4 regions of the Thalassotalea hakodatensis genome follow, and region 1 is predicted to be linked to each of the others. Evidence: predicted binding sites of a transcription regulator. Region 1 holds the regulator's gene; each other region holds the start of a gene.
The links. The regulator sigma-54, encoded in region 1, starts transcription at its own class of promoters, with help from an activator protein. The targets are predictions, from matches to a motif close to GTTGGCACGNNNNTNGNNT.

Region 1 (4,223 bases):
CGAGAAAAGTGAGCCATATGTTTAACCTTATCCCTTAAGTTGACGTGCTGTTAGTGTAAAGGTAATTTATTCAAAGCTGCTACGTTTTTACCGTTGTATTCATTCAATTACTTACTACGTTATTATGATGAAAAATACTTGCCAGACAAAGGTCTATTATGTGCTGGGTAATTTAAGATCGCGGTGACGAGCTTGTACATCTTTACGCTCTTTCTTTAAGTTAGATGCTAACAATTCGGCAATATATACAGAGCGATGCTTACCACCAGTGCAGCCAATAGCGATAGTAATATAACTACGATTATTCCGTTCTAAATGCGGTAACCAAGTCATCATAAAGCTGTTTATCTGCCAGATAAACTTGGTCACAATTGGTTGGCTGGCGAGAAAGTCTTTTACTGGTTGCTCTAACCCAGTAAACGGCTTTAATTCTTTTTCCCAAAAAGGGTTGGGTAAAAAGCGCGCGTCAAAGACAAAATCTGCATCTTTTGGTAGCCCGTGTTTAAAACCAAATGATTCAAACACTACTACCATGGAACCACTTTTTTTGCCCAATACTCGCTCGCGTATCAAGTCTGCAAGTTGATGTGGTGTTAACTGACTAGTATTTATATATAAATTGGCGCGAGCAGCAATGGGTTCAAGTAATTTCTTTTCTAAAGTCATCGCTTGGTCGAGTGCGATGTTCTGGCGAATGAGCGGATGCAAACGACGTGTTTCGCTAAACCGTCTAATAAGATCGCCGTCATCAGCGTCTAAATACACAATAGAAAGCTCTACTGCACTAGGTAAATAATCGAGTATTTCTGGTACATCTGTTGGTTCAGCAGGTAAGTTCCTAACGTCTAGGCTTACAGCAACTGTTTCGTAGTCATTAATAACCGTATGGGTCAATGCCGGTAATAAATTTACAGGAATATTATCTACACAATAATAACCTAAATCTTCTAACACGCGCAAAGCGACTGTTTTACCTGAGCCGGAGCGGCCACTTACTATCGTAAGTTTCATTGATGAAATCCTAGGTTATTGGGCAGTAGATTTTAGTAATTGAAATAATTCGTGGTTGTTGTCGCATTTGCGTACTTGCTTACACACGCTTTTATCGCTGAATACTTTGGCAATACTTTGTAGCGTTGATAAATGTTGTTGGCACTTAGCTTCCGGTACAAATAAGGCGATAAAAATATCTACAGGCCGATTATCAATGGCGTCAAATTCTATCGGGGTTTCTGCTGTAGCGATAACAATCATGACTTTATCTGTTGATGTTAGCCGACCGTGTGGAATAGCAATACCATTACCGATACCGGTAGAGCCCATTTTCTCTCTTAACATTAAGCTTTCAAGTAAATTATAAGTGGTGACTTGATCGTTGGTATCAGCAGCTTTACTGCATAAAAGTTCAAGAATACGTTTTTTGCTGGTAGCTTGGACTGCACACAGTGTGCAGTCCTCTTTGATGATATCGATAAAATTCATAGTGGATTTTGTGATCAACAAACTAATGTTGATTAATTTTTCCCTTGTATTTGAGGATCTGTTTATCGAGCTTATTGACGAGTGAATCTATTGATGTGTACATATCATTATTTTCCGCTTTAGCATGCACTTCAGTGCCACTTAGGTGTACGGTTGCTTCAGCAATTTGACTCAGTTTCTCAACCGTTAACACAACATAAACATTGTTAATGTGATCGAAGTGCCGCTCTAGCTTTGCAAACTTTTTATTGACGCTATCGCGCATAGGTTCAGTAATTTCAACATGATGTCCGGCAAGGTTAATTTGCATAAGCGTTATCCTTTTACTAGAGAGTTAAAGTAAACTTTTACGTTGGTTAGACGGTGGAATATTTAACGATTCTCGATATTTAGCAATCGTCCGTCTAGCAACATTGATACCCTGTTCAGCCAATAGTTCTGCCATTTTGCTATCACTCAGTGGCTTAGCAGGCACTTCTGCAGCAACGAGCTTTTTAATTAAAGCGCGAATCGCTGTTGAAGAACATTCTCCGCCATTTTCTGTACTTACATGACTAGAGAAAAAATATTTAAGTTCAAAAATACCACGCGGTGTATGCATGTATTTTTGCGTGGTCACTCGTGAAATGGTCGATTCATGCATGTCTACAGCTTCAGCAATGTCGTTTAACACCATTGGACGCATGGCTTCTGGGCCGTGTTCAAAGAATCCTTGTTGACGTTGCACAATACAGTTAGACACTTTTAATAAGGTGTCGTTTCGACTTTCTAAACTTTTGATAAACCATTTAGCTTCTTGTAAGTTTGATCGAATAAACTGACTGTCATTCGTGTTTTTCATCGAGCGAGCCATTGAAGCGTATTGTTGATTTACTGAAAGCCTTGGTGCAGTATCTGGGTTTAATTCTACGATCCAACGACCATTTTTCTTTTCGACTGATACATCAGGTACCACATATTGATCTTCACCTTGGATCACAGAATCACCAGGGCGAGGATCTAAAGATTGAATTAAGCGGATCACTTCACGTAATTGATCTTCTTTGAGTTTTGCTTTCCGCATGATTTGTCGATAATCACGGTTACCGAGTAAATCAATGTACTCATTGATCACGAGTTTACTTTCATTTAACCATGGTGTGTCTTTATCAAATTGGTTCAGTTGAATAGTTAAGCATTCAGCAATTGATCGAGCACCTACGCCTACGGGGTCAAAAACATTAATTCGCTTTAATACTGCTTCGACTTCATCAAGTTCAACGTCTTCAACACCAACTGATTCTAAAATTTCTTCTGTGGTGACGCGTAAATAGCCAGCATCGTCAATGGCGTCGATGATTGCCATGGCTATAGCTTCGTCTGTTTCACTGAACGGGGTTAGCTTCATTTGCCAGCGTAGGTGATCTTGGATGGAATCGGTGGTTTCGCCTTGGTAAACGTAATCGTCAGAGATAGGTGCTGCGCCGGTATTTGATACGCCAGCACTGTAACTTTCATCCCATGTTGTATCGATATTCAGTTCTTCAGGGATATCTGATTTATCCATTGCTTCGGTGGTACTAATTTCGTCTACCGTTGGGGTAGAGTCTTCTGAACCATCGTTATTGTTTGGTTTCTCGTCATTAGTGTTTGCGGAAAAAGCTTCTTCTAAACGATCAGGTTGGTTGTCTTCTACAGACGATGATGATTCGTCAACCTCAAGCAAAGGGTTGCTTTCTAGTGCTTCTTGAATTTCTTGTTGTAAATCCAACGTGGACAACTGCAATAACTTGATCGCCTGCTGGAGTTGCGGCGTCATTGTGAGTTGTTGTCCGATACGTAGTTGCAGACTTGGGCGCATTAATTACTTCTTATCCTTTCAAGTAAATCTTATATTTTTGCTAAAGCATATTATAACTATAACGTGAATTGTTCACCAAGATATACATCTCTGACTTGTTGATTCGCTAGGATTTGATCTGCATCACCTTGGGCAATGAGTTCGCCATGGCTTACAATGTAAGCATGTTCACACACATCAAGTGTTTCTCTAACGTTATGATCGGTTATTAATATGCCGATGCCTTTATTTTTTAAGTGTAGAATAATTTTTTTTATATCACCTACAGAAATTGGATCAACACCCGCAAAAGGCTCATCTAACAGAATAAACTTAGGGTCAGCTGCTAGTGCTCTGGCAATTTCTACTCGACGACGTTCACCACCAGATAAACTCATACCTAAATTTTCGGTAATATGTCCAATGTTAAATTCTTCTACTAAATGTTCTAGTTTTTCTTCTCGTTCTATTTCTGTTAGTTCTTTTCTCGTTTGTAAAATCGCCATAATATTTTCATATACAGTCAATTTTCGAAAAATAGACGCTTCTTGTGGAAGATAGCCAATACCTCTGCGTGCTCGTTCGTGCATTGGTAGCAAAGTGATATCTTCGTCATTTAACGTAATGCTGCCGTTATCTTGGGTAACCAAGCCTACTATCATATAAAATGAGGTGGTTTTTCCTGCACCATTTGGCCCTAACAAACCAACGATTTGGCCAGCATTTACTTCTAAGCCAACATTTTTAACTACCATACGCCCTTTATAGGATTTAGCCAAGTGAGTAGCATTTAATTTCGCATTGTTCATGGATTTTTTTCTTCTAATTGCTTTGGCTGTAATACGGTTTTAACGCGTTGATCATTCTCGCTTTTAGCAAGTACTTGTTCAGTTAAGAAATTATAGGTAATCACACTACCGTT
Region 2 (4,223 bases), 900 kb from region 1:
AAGAGCTTCAAGCTTGGCATCAAGGGCACGAAGCCTTGGCCCATCATTCCACAACACCTTATGATGTTGTGGTAGCTCACCAAAAAATTTCAACGCAGAGCGATATTGCGTTTCGTCAGCGCGATCTAACCCGATCACAATCTCAGATAGATAAGGAACTTGTGCAATGTTATCAATAATTTCAGGCAATGCTTTACCTTCAAGTTCAGAATAAAGTGACGGTAAAATTAACCCTAATGGTCTTTTCTTTGAAAACGCCAATAGCTCTTGTTCTAGGCTTTCTTGATCACGTTGCCCTAAGTTATGTAACGTTGTTACCGTACCATTTTGATAAAAATCAGCCATGTTGCACCTCGTGATGATGAATAAAAGGAAGTAAATGCGTTAATGTTTCAGCCCAACCTTTCGGGCCATATTCGTCGCTTTGAATCGCTTTGGATTGACGCTCTAATGCAGGAAAATCATGCTTAGGTGATCGAATTTGTACGGCAATATCTGCCGTTTCAAGCATGGCAATATCGTTGTCACTATCACCTAACGCAATAGTCGTTATATCTGATGCGGGATATTGTTCGCGGTATCTTTCCGCAAGCCAGTGTTGTGCAAGCCCTTTATCGCAAGCACCACTAATATGTAAAAAGCGTCCGCCTTGCAGTACATTTGCACCATAATCTGACATCAAATCGATGAAAGCCTTACGTTGTTTATGTGTACCATTCCAATGAAGCGGTTCGCTAAATTCTCGCTGTAATGCGTTTTTTGCTTGTTGCTCGCTTAAGTGAGTAAGCGCAACGAGCTCGTTCACCGTCAACTGAGAAAAACCCGTAAAATACTGTTGATACTCAAACGCCACATTTTTCAGTAATGAAAGCCAATAACTTCTTGGCTGACAAAATGTTTTAACCCAATAATTCCCTTGTTGAAAAGCATCTTCTGGTTGTTTATCAAAGTAATTAATAGGGATATAAATAGCAGCACCATTTTCAACAATAAATGGCGTAGACAATGCTAGATCATTTCGCAACTCTTCTAATTCAACAAAGGTTTTACTGGTGTTTAATATAAGGGGAATATCAGCCGCCTTTAATGCCAATAACGTTGGTTTAGCAGCCTGCCAACTATAGGTTTCATGATCTAGTAACGTGCCATCTAAATCGCTAAATATTAGGTAAGTATTTTTCATATTAATCGCCTATAACCACTTGCTTAACTTGTCGATCATAATCAAGCAATAACAGGTAATTCATTTGCTGAGGAAGTGTTACTAAACCGTGTTCGGTTAAACGTTGAAAATACTGAATAAACTGACGGATCTGTTCCGAAGACATGATTTGATTGTTTGTATCTTCGGAGTTTTCTGCCAGTTTATTTTCTTGTTCTAACCGCCACTGAAATACCGCATTAAATGATGGCGCAGCCAACATCACCCAATAATCAAACAACTGATATAGTGGTTGATAGTTTTCGACTAACTGTTGATTCACATAGGTACGCCAAACACATTGTTCATCATTAGTTTGTTCTAACCGATTGATTGCGGGGGTTAACGCTGTACTTTCTTGCCTCATAACACCCCAACACCAGCCTTCAAGAAGCACTAAATCAGGCTGGTCTTTCACATACTTCCACTGCGTTACATATTTAACATCATCTATGGCCTTATCGAACGCAGGTATTTGCACGCCAGAATTGCCTTGTTTTAACGCCAATAATGTTCTAGATAATAAGTCAATATCATGGGTGCCTGGCACACCTCGGGTCGCTAACAAAGGGTGTATTTTCTCGGCTAGCTTATTTCGCGACTGTTTAGATAAGTAAAAATCATCAAGTGATAGGTTAACCACGTTGACATTGAAATTTTGCACTAAATACTCAGCGATGAACGCGCACATGGTTGACTTGCCACTTCCTTGGCAACCATTAATACCGACAAATAAAGGAGATTCACCACAATGAATACGCTCAAGTAACGTATTTGCTAACGGCACATAAAACTGTGATGCGGTTTCTTGAAACGCGTCAGATAGTTGGTGTTTGGCAATAAATTCGCTGAGCATTTTGTCCATCAATATATCCTACATTAACATCTTTATTTCAACTCTCGTGCCAAATCAAGCATATAGAGAAAATTTAAAATATCTTGTTGTTAATTAAGAGTATATTAGTTTATTACAAAACACCTTGTAGAAAGAATAACATGCTAAGTTGGCTAGTTTTAACGCAACGATGCACCATGAAGGTGCACCCTGTTATTTTTGTAAACACCTGTGATGGAACGCTAAATGCTCATCAATAAAACTTGAGATAAAATAATAGCTATGATCATAGCCAGCCCGCGTTCTAAGCTCTAATGCAGAGCCATGTTGTTGCGCTGCACGTTGAAGATTCTTAGGTTTTAATTGTTCAGCGAGAAAATTATCCGCGTCTCCTTGATCCACTAGTATCGGTAGTGTTGATTTTTCTTGAGCCAGTAAATGACAGGCATCATAAGATAACCAATCGTTTTTATTGTCACCTAAATAGGCCGAGAACGCTTTTTCACCCCATGGACATTGTGACGGATTTGTAATCGGACTAAACGCTGAAATAGACTGATATTGATCTTGATTTCGTAGACCTATAACCAAGGCACCGTGCCCACCCATGCTATGCCCCGCAATTGAACGTTTATCGGTAACTGGAAAGCTTTGTTCGATCAGTCTAGGCAACTCATACACTATATAATCGTACATTTGGTAATGTTCAGACCAAGGAGATTGCGTAGCATTAACATAAAAACCAGCCCCTTGTCCTAAGTCATAAGCATCATCATTGGCGACATTTTCGCCACGCGGGCTCGTATCAGGCGCAACAATAGCAACGCCTAGTTCAGCCGCTTTCTTAAAAGCGCCAGCTTTTTGCATAAAATTTTCATCAGTACAGGTTAGCCCTGAAAGCCAATAAAGAACAGGCACAGGTTTGTCTGCATTAGCGTTAGGCGGTAAAAATATCGCCAAACGCATCGTGCACTGCAAGGTAGTTGAAAAATGTGTAAATTGCTGATGAACACCTTCACACACTTTTGCTTGACTAATTTGTTCCATTAACGCTCCTTATTTATCCATATGGATCACTGAACGAATACTTTTACCTTCATGCATGAGATCAAACGCAGTGTTTATATCTGCTAGCCCCATGGTGTGGGTAATAAACTCTTGTAAGCCAAAGTCACCTGCTAAATATTTTTCAACAATATCAGGTAGTTCTGAACGACCTTTCACACCACCAAACGCAGTACCTCGCCATACACGACCTGTTACTAACTGAAATGGTCTTGTTGAAATTTCTTGTCCTGCGCCAGCGACGCCAATAATAACTGATTCACCCCAGCCTTTATGACAACACTCTAACGCTTGACGCATTACATTAACGTTGCCTATACATTCAAAAGAGTAATCAACACCGCCATCGGTAATGTCAACAATCTGTTCTTGTATCGGCTTATCTACTTTTTGAGGGTTAATAACATCTGTTGCACCTAGCTGTTGCGCTAAATCAAATTTTGACTCATTAATATCAACACCAATAATGCGTGATGCGCCAGCCATTCTTGCACCAATAATAGCTGACAAACCAATACCACCTAAGCCGAACACAGCAACCGTATCGCCAGGTTGTACTTTAGCCGTATTAAGCACAGCTCCCATACCAGTAGTAACACCACAGCCTAATAAACATACTTCTTCTAATGGCGCGGTTTTATTGACCTTAGCGAGTGATATTTCAGGTAACACCGTATATTCAGAAAACGTAGAGCATCCCATATAATGATAAATAGGCTCACCGTTAATAGAAAACCTTGAAGTGCCATCTGGCATCACGCCTTTGCCTTGTGTTTCACGCACCGCTTGGCATAAATTGGTTTTACCTGAAGTACAAAACTTACATTCCCCGCACTCTGCGGTATAGAGTGGAATAACATGGTCGCCCACGTCAACACTGGTAACGCCTTCACCAACCATCTCCACAATACCGCCACCTTCATGACCCAAGATAGAAGGAAAAACGCCTTCAGGATCTTCTCCTGATAAGGTAAAAGCATCAGTATGGCATACACCTGAGGCAATAATACGTACTAATACTTCACCCGCTTTTGGTAATTGAACATCAACCTCTTCCATTTTAAGTGGTTCACCTGCTGCCCATGCAACGGCAGCTTTTGATTTAATCGAAGTTTGTCCGGG
Region 3 (4,223 bases), 810 kb from region 1:
CTTAGCGCGCTTTGAAAAAGGCTTTGATTTATGGCGTCAATCAATTAAAGATAAAAAGACGGAATTAGTCGCCAAGCTCAATGCCCGTTCTGTGAATATGTCGTTTAGTGAAGATGAAAAAAACCTTTTTATCCTTGCCGATGGTCAATTAAAGCAAGGTAAAGTCGGTAAAAAAATCACATTAAAATCAATTAAAGTTAATCCTGTTATGCAACTTAAAACTGTTGCAGAGCGAGAATTCATGTTTGACCACAGCTGGCGTGTCATTAAAGATAAATTTTATCGAAGCGATTATCATGGCATCGATTGGGATGATATTGGTAAATCTTATCGTAAGAAGCTAACTTCAATTGGTCATGGTCGAGATTTTGCCAACATGTTTGCTGAAATGACCGGCGAATTGAATGCGTCACACATTGGCTCATCTTACCGACCTAAATCTACGAGCACCAATGATAAAACCGGTCGTTTAGGGCTATTTTTTAATGATGATAATGGCTTACTGGTTGAAGAAGTACTCGCTAATGGTCCTTTCGATAATGCCGAAAGTAAAGTCAAGCTGGGTGTCAAATTAACCGCAGTAAATGGCGTTGAATTAACCAAAAACCAAAACCTATATCAGTTACTTAATCATACAACAGGTAGACGAGTAAGGTTCACCTTTGAAGACGCTAAAGGTAGTCATTTTGATGAAGTAATAAAGCCTGTATCAGCAAGAAAAGTAAGTAATTTATTATATGATCGTTGGGTGACATCACGTGAAGCATTAGTCAAGAAACTATCAAATGGACGTTTGGCTTATGTACATGTTCGAGGCATGAATGACCCTAGTTTTAGAGCCGTATATTCTAGTTTGTTAGGCAAACATTTTGATAAGGAAGCTGTGGTTGTTGATACTCGTTTTAATGGTGGTGGCTGGTTACACAACGACTTAGCGAAGCTACTTAGCGGTAATGAATATTTCACCATGCATGTACGAGGCCGCCAATATGCTGGTGACCCTTTTGATCAATGGAATAAGCCTTCTGTATTATTAATTAACGAAGGAAATTATAGCGACGCTCATGCTTTTGCTTACACCTATGATGAATTAGGCTTAGGTGAAATGGTAGGCATGCCTGTACCAGGAACGATGACTGCAGTTTGGTGGGAAACGGGTATTTCAGGTGATTTTCGTGCTGGGGTACCTCAAGTTGGTATGAAAGATACAAAAGGAAAATACCTAGAAAACAATCAAACTATGCCAGATCACATGGTTAAGAATGATCCTGAATCTTCATCAAAAGGTCAAGATAAGCAAATAGAGAAAGCCGTTGAAGTATTACTTAAAAAACTGAAGTAATCTCCTTCCTTTTGACCATGTTTATCATAAAAAATCCGCGTATATCGCGGATTTTTTTATGCTTCGAATACCATGAGAGTTAACAGACTTGATGATGTTAAATCAGCAAGACTCACAACTATTAAATATTTAATACCACAAACGATATAAAAAACACTCTGCTCTTTACGACTGACTATTAACATAGATGACTAAAGCAGAATGTTTTACATTTTTAGCTGACTAAAAAATGATTACCTTTGTTTCTTAAATCGACGCGAAGCTAGACCAATCACACCAAGTGCAAAAATAGCGATAGTAGATGGTTCAGGAATATCAACACCCTGCACAATATCAATACTAGAGCTTGCTAATAAAGTAGAGCCGTCAAATGCTGAGAGCTGAATGGTATAAATACCAACATCAGTATTATTGTAAGCTAAAGGACCGTTAAAAAATTCCATGTTCCAAGAGTTTTGCTGTGAAGCACCTGAATTGGAATTATCGTTCGGGCTGTTGATTGGGTCAAAAGATAAAAAGTTTGTCGCTGAAGATGGATCAAAATCAATCTCCATAAGATACGTTAAATCTCCGAAACTATATTGTGAACCAGAAACATCTATGCTCCAATCCCAGCTCCATATCGAAGTGGTCGATGCATTAGGAGCCCAACCGAAACCCGTTGGCGGAGCTACATTATCAAATGAATAAGTACCGTCACCATTACTGTTATATATAGATTGTGGATTATTATTTTCGTCAAAGCGCAATTTACCACGTATGCCTATTTCTATACCGTTGTTAGTTTCCGTTGTAAAAGCACCATTTTGATTTCCTGAACCAAAATGTACGCCGTTAATTAAATGTTGATCGTATAATAATCCAGCATTTGCAACACTGCTGATAGCCATTGCCAAACCTGCAATAGTCGTTTTTAAGTACTTAAGTTTCATTTAATACCCCTTTATTTATTCGTATTAGTAATTTTAGAAGATCGTAACACCACTATTATTTGTACATTTATACAAATAATATACCAAAGTAAAAATACTGAACATTTTCAATACCGTAGGAAGTAGGCAACATTAAGGCATCCATGAAGTGTAAAGCATTCTGACACAGTAGCTCACTAATCATTTGATTTATCGGCGTATTTACGAGCCTTACCTTTAGATTAGAAAGTACATAAAGCCAAGGCTACGTTAACAATAACGATGAAAAACTTTGCGTGTATCAAAATTAAAGTTGAACGTATCAATATAATGAGAGAGCACTTATTTAGATTAGCTAACAAAAAATCAACTTATCTAATGATCACAGCTATTGTCACGACAACGTTTAAAGTTTTGCCAGTGTGCAAAAGCTAGAATCATGGTTGCAAATACCGTTAGCGTTTTTTCTACATTTTCACCCCACAGTTCATGAACAAATAATGCAGCAAAAACAAGTAAGCAAAGCCCAGAAAGAATCGTTAATAATATCCTTTTACTCTTATGCTTATAGCATCCCAAAAAGCCAGCCATTATGCTCAAAGGTATAATAAACCATACTATCGCTTGATGAAATTCATGCTCATTACTACTAAACACTGAGATTGTCGGAAATAGTGCAATAAAAATAGGCACAATAGCACAGTGAATAGCACAAATAACGGATGTTGCAATAGATAGCTTATCTAAGATCGGTTGTTCAAAAATCTTCATATTATGTCTTCCATATTAGTTTTGATCAGAGCACATCATTAATTCACAAATAATAAATGAGATTATTAAATTGCTTTCTCATCTAATACACTGACATCACTTGCTGTTAATCGATATCTTCGTGCAGTTCTGTAAAGTAAATTAATGATAAAAAGAGTGGAAATGTATTATCTGAATCTCTATTGCACTTGCTCAAAGTGTTAGTAATTTGAATATTAGTAACCGTCGCCATATTCGCATATCTATCTAAAGCTCAAAAAACACTCCTGTTTAATAGCATTACACCAACCCTTCGATTAGTGATCCGCATATACAGGACTAAAAATAGCACTACAATAAACCGCACTTGCAATAGCAGTACGCTTAAAAATACTTTTCTTCATTATGATTGTTTAAAACAGGCTAGCTATTGATATGTTATATCATAACAACACAAGTAAAAGTTTCGCAATCTCTTTTTTAATTTTTAAACATGGTTTAAAAACTTATTAATAAAAAAGAGTAAAAAATCACAAAAACCACATGAACATGCAGGCAAATGCTGCGAAAGTGAAACAATTATTCAAAAATGAAATTTTAATCAAATAAGGGAAGTTTTTGGCAATCTATACGATACCAGCATCGCTAACATGATAAAAACACTGGAAATAAATAAACAAGCTGTCAAACCGTAATATTGATAAACCCAACCAGACAGTACGGTGCCTATCAGCCTACCCATCGCGTTTGCCATATAGTAAAAACCAACGTCCAAAGAAACTCCGTCAGCGTTTGCCATACTGACAATTAAATAGCTATGTAATGAAGAATTAACGGCAAACAATATACCAAATATTAATAGCCCTATAACTAAAGAAAGTTGAACTGCCCACTGAAAAGACAACATAATTGCAATGCTAAAGGTAACGAATGCTAATAAAGAAGTCCATTTAACTGCATCTTTCGCAGGTGATACACCTTGGTCAAGGTTAAATAGTGAAGGAACACATGATTGCACAATTCCATAGCCAATGACCCAAATGGCAAGAAAGCCACCAACAGTCCAATGATCCCAGTTAAATACTTGGGATAAAAATACTGGCAAGGCAACAACAAACCATACATCTCGCGCACCAAATAAAAACATGCGTGCTGCTGAAAGCGTATTAATGGCGTCGCTTTTAGAAAAAATCTGCTTAAACTTTGGCGTCGTTTTCGCT
Region 4 (4,223 bases), 1.9 Mb from region 1:
CGCGATTATTTACAATTGTAAGTCTTTGTTCAGTCACGGTTAATTATTCTCTTGTCATTATCCCTCTTGCAAAAAAACGGCAGGGCTTCGTTGCACCTCCACCCCGCCAACAAGAGCTAGTTAGATTTAAAATGGCTTTCGCAGTTATGAACTGACTTAACGATTGATACGCAAACAACAATCAGTAAAACCACTTGTGCTGCGAAAGCAGAAGAGATATTAAATGATAGCTTCACACCTGTAAAGGCAGGCTTTTCGTGTTGCTTTAGGGTTTACATAGGGCTAAACTTTTAGTTAGCAAACAACAATCAGGTGGTAACATGACTCTGCAAGACTTACTAGATAAGGTCTGTGATGGAATGTCAGACAATAAGACATCACAAAAACTTGGAATTACACGTATTTCATTTAGTAAATACAGAAATGGACATGCCATTCCAAACGATGATGTGTTAGAAAAAATGATAGAGATTAGCGGACTTGATCCAATAGAAGTATATACAGCCGCTTATGCTGAAAAGGTGCATAACCCATTAGTGGCAAAGGCATTTAGAGAGTACAAATCTATTGTTGCATAACATTTTAGACTCAGTAAAAAGCCGCTTTTTAGCGGTTTTTTAGTACCTATAGAAAGTTGTTAATAATTTAATTTTCGTGTTTTTGTTGGATTTTTTAGGCGTGAATTCTTATACAGTATAGAAACCCTGATACAGCCAGTATTTTAGCGCTTTGGGGTGACACGTGTATGACCGTACAGTATCAAGTTTTTTTTTATTATAAAGTAGTTTTTTTGCTGAATTAAACAGTAGTATCTTGTTTATATTGAAAATTTTATTCGCTTTAAGGTTTAGCTAACAAACAAAAAAAAACGCTACTCAAAGCGAGTAGCGTTTTTCATTTATGTATTTTCTGTTAGATTATGCTTTTCTTCTTGAAAAAGATAACCCCATCATTGCTAAACCTAAAATAGCAATTGTAGAAGGTTCTGGTACAGTAACTGAGCCAACATCAAGTGCTGAATACATGATGGTGCCACCTGCAGTTAAAAACTCACCAAAGCCATTACCAAAAAAAGTAACCGTAGTAAATTGAGACGAATCATCAATAGCACCAACGAAGAATGCATCACCAGCATTACCGCCTGCAGCCGTTGCAGGGTTATCGTTAACATTTGTAGCACTTGCTACTTTAATTGCTGTACCGCCATCAAAGCTGATAAATAACTCAGAAGTAAAACAGCATGTTGCCCAATCGCCTACTTCAAAGCCTAATGCATTCACTGCGCTGTCAAACGTAAAGGTTAAACCAGAACCTGCACCATTATCATTGTTATCTCGCGGGTCAATACCAATCATTTCACCTGTAGAGTTATCAACATTTGCACCATAAACACTTTCATATGATCCATCAGTGGTTGAAATCGTAAAATCACCCAAATCCCAAGAGTTTCCGCCACTTAATCCACTTAAATTAACTGAACTTACCGCGCTGCCTGCATTCGTCACAGTTGTTGTGAATTGATTTTGACCATTTGTGATCGTGTCATAATAATCTAGTATTGTCGCTTGAGATGCACCAGCTACTAGGCATAAAGAAAGAGAAAGAGTTTTGATTGCTTTATTAATCATTTTTTATTCCATTAAGTTAATTAAAAACATTTTGTTATTACAAACAAAAAGCAAATTAAATGCCAGCATGTATATAACCCATAAAAACAATAACTTAAGAATTTTAAATAACAAAAACATTACATAAGTGTAAAATATTTAGACACTTTTCCAAAGTTACTCTATTTAAGGTTGAATACACCCCTTAGTTAAAATTACAATCTACAACATAAGAACATATTGATAAGTTAATTAATGACCACAAACCCAAGCCTTGATTCACACACACCCATGATGCGTCAGTATCTGACAATAAAAGCTGAATTTCCGAACATTTTGGTTTTTTATCGTATGGGGGATTTTTACGAATTATTTTTTGATGATGCGAAAAAAGCCGCAGATTTACTTGATATATCCTTAACAGCTCGTGGTAAAGCTGGCGGCAATGCAATTCCAATGGCCGGTGTGCCCTACCATGCCGTAGAAAATTATTTAGCTAAACTCGTTAAACTTGGTGAATCTGTCGCTATATGTGAACAAGTAGGTGATCCCGCAACCAGTAAAGGCCCTGTAGAAAGAAAAGTTGTTCGCATTGTGACACCTGGAACTATTAGCGATGAAGCTTTATTGTCTGATCGCCAAGACAATTTACTCGTTTGTATTTTTCAACATAAAGAACACTTTGGCCTAGCATACTTAGATATGACCAGCGGGCGTTTTGTCATCTGTGAACCCCAATCTAACGAGCAACTGCAAGCTGAATTACAACGATTATCGCCTGCAGAGCTGTTATATCCGGAGTCTTTCGAGCATGAAGCTTTGATCCGAAGCTTTAAAGGAATAAGAAGACGCCCTGACTGGGAATTTGACCATCAAACATCCGTGGCATTATTGAACAAGCAATTTAACACTAAAGAATTAAAAGGCTTCGGAGTAGAAGCGTTTCCATTAGGCATAGCAGCCGCAGGTTGTTTGTTACAGTATGTGAAAGACACTCAGCGAACTGCTTTGCCGCATATACGTGCTATCAAAGCAGAATCGGCACAACAAGGTGTTATTTTAGATGCAGCCACACGCCGAAATTTAGAATTAACCCAGAATTTACAAGGTGGACAAGAAAATACTTTATCTTCAGTATTAGATGGCACAACCACCCCAATGGGTTCTAGATTACTAAAGCGTTGGTTGCATTTTCCGTTGCGCGATTTGCCTACGTTACAAGCGAGGCAGCATGCTACTTCAACATTAATTGAGCATGAATCATATGTAGACATTCAAGATTTATTAAAAAAAATGGGCGATGTTGAGCGAATTGTTGCCCGAATTGCATTAAGAACAGCTAGACCTCGTGACTTTGCAAGGCTCAAAAATGCATTACATATATTGCCAATGCTACAACCATTTACAGCTAATACCAAAAGTGAACTACTCACAACAGTTGCTAAAAATACGCAACCAATAAGTCACCTCAGCGATTTATTAACCACGGCTATCGTTGAGAACCCGCCTGTGTTAATAAGAGATGGTGGGGTAATCGCGCCTGGCTACAATCAAGAGCTAGATACCTTAAGGGATCTTAGCCAAGGGGCGAGTGAGTTTTTAGCCCAGCTAGAGCAAAGAGAGAAAGAGAAAACTGGCATTCAATCATTAAAAGTTGGTTACAATAAAGTACATGGCTTTTATATTGAAATTAGCCGCGCAAGCTCGAATGAAGTTCCGCCGGAGTATATTCGTAGACAAACATTAAAAAATAACGAGCGCTTTATCACCGAAGAATTGAAATCTCATGAAGAAAAAGTATTAAGTGCGCAAAGTAAGTTTTTAGCCTTAGAAAAAAAATTATATGAAGCGCTATTTGATCTCATACTGCCAAACATCGATTCTTTACAGTCTCTTGCTGACTCCTTAGCGACTTTGGATGTAATCGCTAACTTTGCTGAACGAGCAGAAACGTTACAATACTCACAACCAATATTACATGATGGCTCAGGCATACATATTGATAATGGCCGTCATCCCGTAGTCGAACAAATGACAGCAGATCCTTTCATTGCAAACCCTGTAGCACTGTCAGACAGCCGTAAAATGCTGATAATTACCGGCCCTAACATGGGCGGTAAATCAACTTATATGCGCCAAACTGCATTAATCGTTTTACTTGCTCATGTGGGTTGTTTTGTACCGGCAGATGCCGCTAAAATCAGCTTAGTTGATCGTATTTTTACCCGAATTGGTGCTTCTGATGATTTAGCAAGTGGTCGTTCTACCTTTATGGTTGAAATGACGGAAACGGCCAATATTCTGCATAATGCAAGCCAAAATAGTTTGGTATTACTCGATGAAATTGGTAGAGGTACTAGTACTTACGATGGTCTTTCACTCGCCTGGGCGTGTGCAGAAATGCTTGCTTTACGCACTAAAGCTTATACATTATTTGCCAGTCATTATTTTGAACTAACCTTACTCGCCGAACAAGTTCCAACCTTAGCCAATGTACATTTAGACGCTAAAGAGCACGATGACAACATTATTTTTATGCATGCCGTTCAAGAAGGTGCAGCAAGCAAAAGTTTTGGTTTACAAGTTGCTCAACTTGCTGGTGTGCCACATAGCGTG

Region 2: QUE72_RS17850 (kinase) is a predicted target of sigma-54. The motif match lies at 2,093-2,111, and genes of this name have one in related genera.
Region 3: QUE72_RS06420 (PEP-CTERM sorting domain-containing protein) is a predicted target of sigma-54. The motif match lies at 2,344-2,362, and genes of this name have one in related genera.
Region 4: QUE72_RS13510 (PEP-CTERM sorting domain-containing protein) is a predicted target of sigma-54. The motif match lies at 1,677-1,695, and genes of this name have one in related genera.

Annotation. Positions count from the first base shown of each region.
Region 1 covers NZ_AP027365.1:651,923-656,145, forward strand. The annotation lists gene QUE72_RS02765 (HPr family phosphocarrier protein) at 1-17, opposite strand, end outside; gene rapZ (RNase adapter RapZ) at 157-1,011, opposite strand; gene ptsN (PTS IIA-like nitrogen regulatory protein PtsN) at 1,027-1,482, opposite strand; gene hpf (ribosome hibernation promoting factor) at 1,505-1,792, opposite strand; gene QUE72_RS02785 (RNA polymerase factor sigma-54) at 1,817-3,322, opposite strand; gene lptB (LPS export ABC transporter ATP-binding protein) at 3,379-4,110, opposite strand; gene lptA (lipopolysaccharide transport periplasmic protein LptA) at 4,107-4,223, opposite strand, start outside.
Region 2 covers NZ_AP027365.1:4,022,824-4,027,046, forward strand. The annotation lists gene QUE72_RS17840 (glycosyltransferase family protein) at 1-345, opposite strand, end outside; gene QUE72_RS17845 (HAD-IIB family hydrolase) at 338-1,183, opposite strand; gene QUE72_RS17850 (kinase) at 1,185-2,066, opposite strand; gene fghA (S-formylglutathione hydrolase) at 2,250-3,083, opposite strand; gene QUE72_RS17860 (S-(hydroxymethyl)glutathione dehydrogenase/class III alcohol dehydrogenase) at 3,093-4,223, opposite strand, start outside.
Region 3 covers NZ_AP027365.1:1,461,730-1,465,952, reverse strand. The annotation lists gene QUE72_RS06425 (S41 family peptidase) at 1-1,342, shown strand, start outside; gene QUE72_RS06420 (PEP-CTERM sorting domain-containing protein) at 1,576-2,274, opposite strand; gene QUE72_RS06415 (MerC domain-containing protein) at 2,629-3,024, opposite strand; gene arsJ (organoarsenical effux MFS transporter ArsJ) at 3,605-4,223, opposite strand, start outside.
Region 4 covers NZ_AP027365.1:3,051,426-3,055,648, forward strand. The annotation lists gene QUE72_RS13505 (helix-turn-helix domain-containing protein) at 360-578, shown strand; gene QUE72_RS13510 (PEP-CTERM sorting domain-containing protein) at 918-1,628, opposite strand; gene mutS (DNA mismatch repair protein MutS) at 1,863-4,223, shown strand, end outside.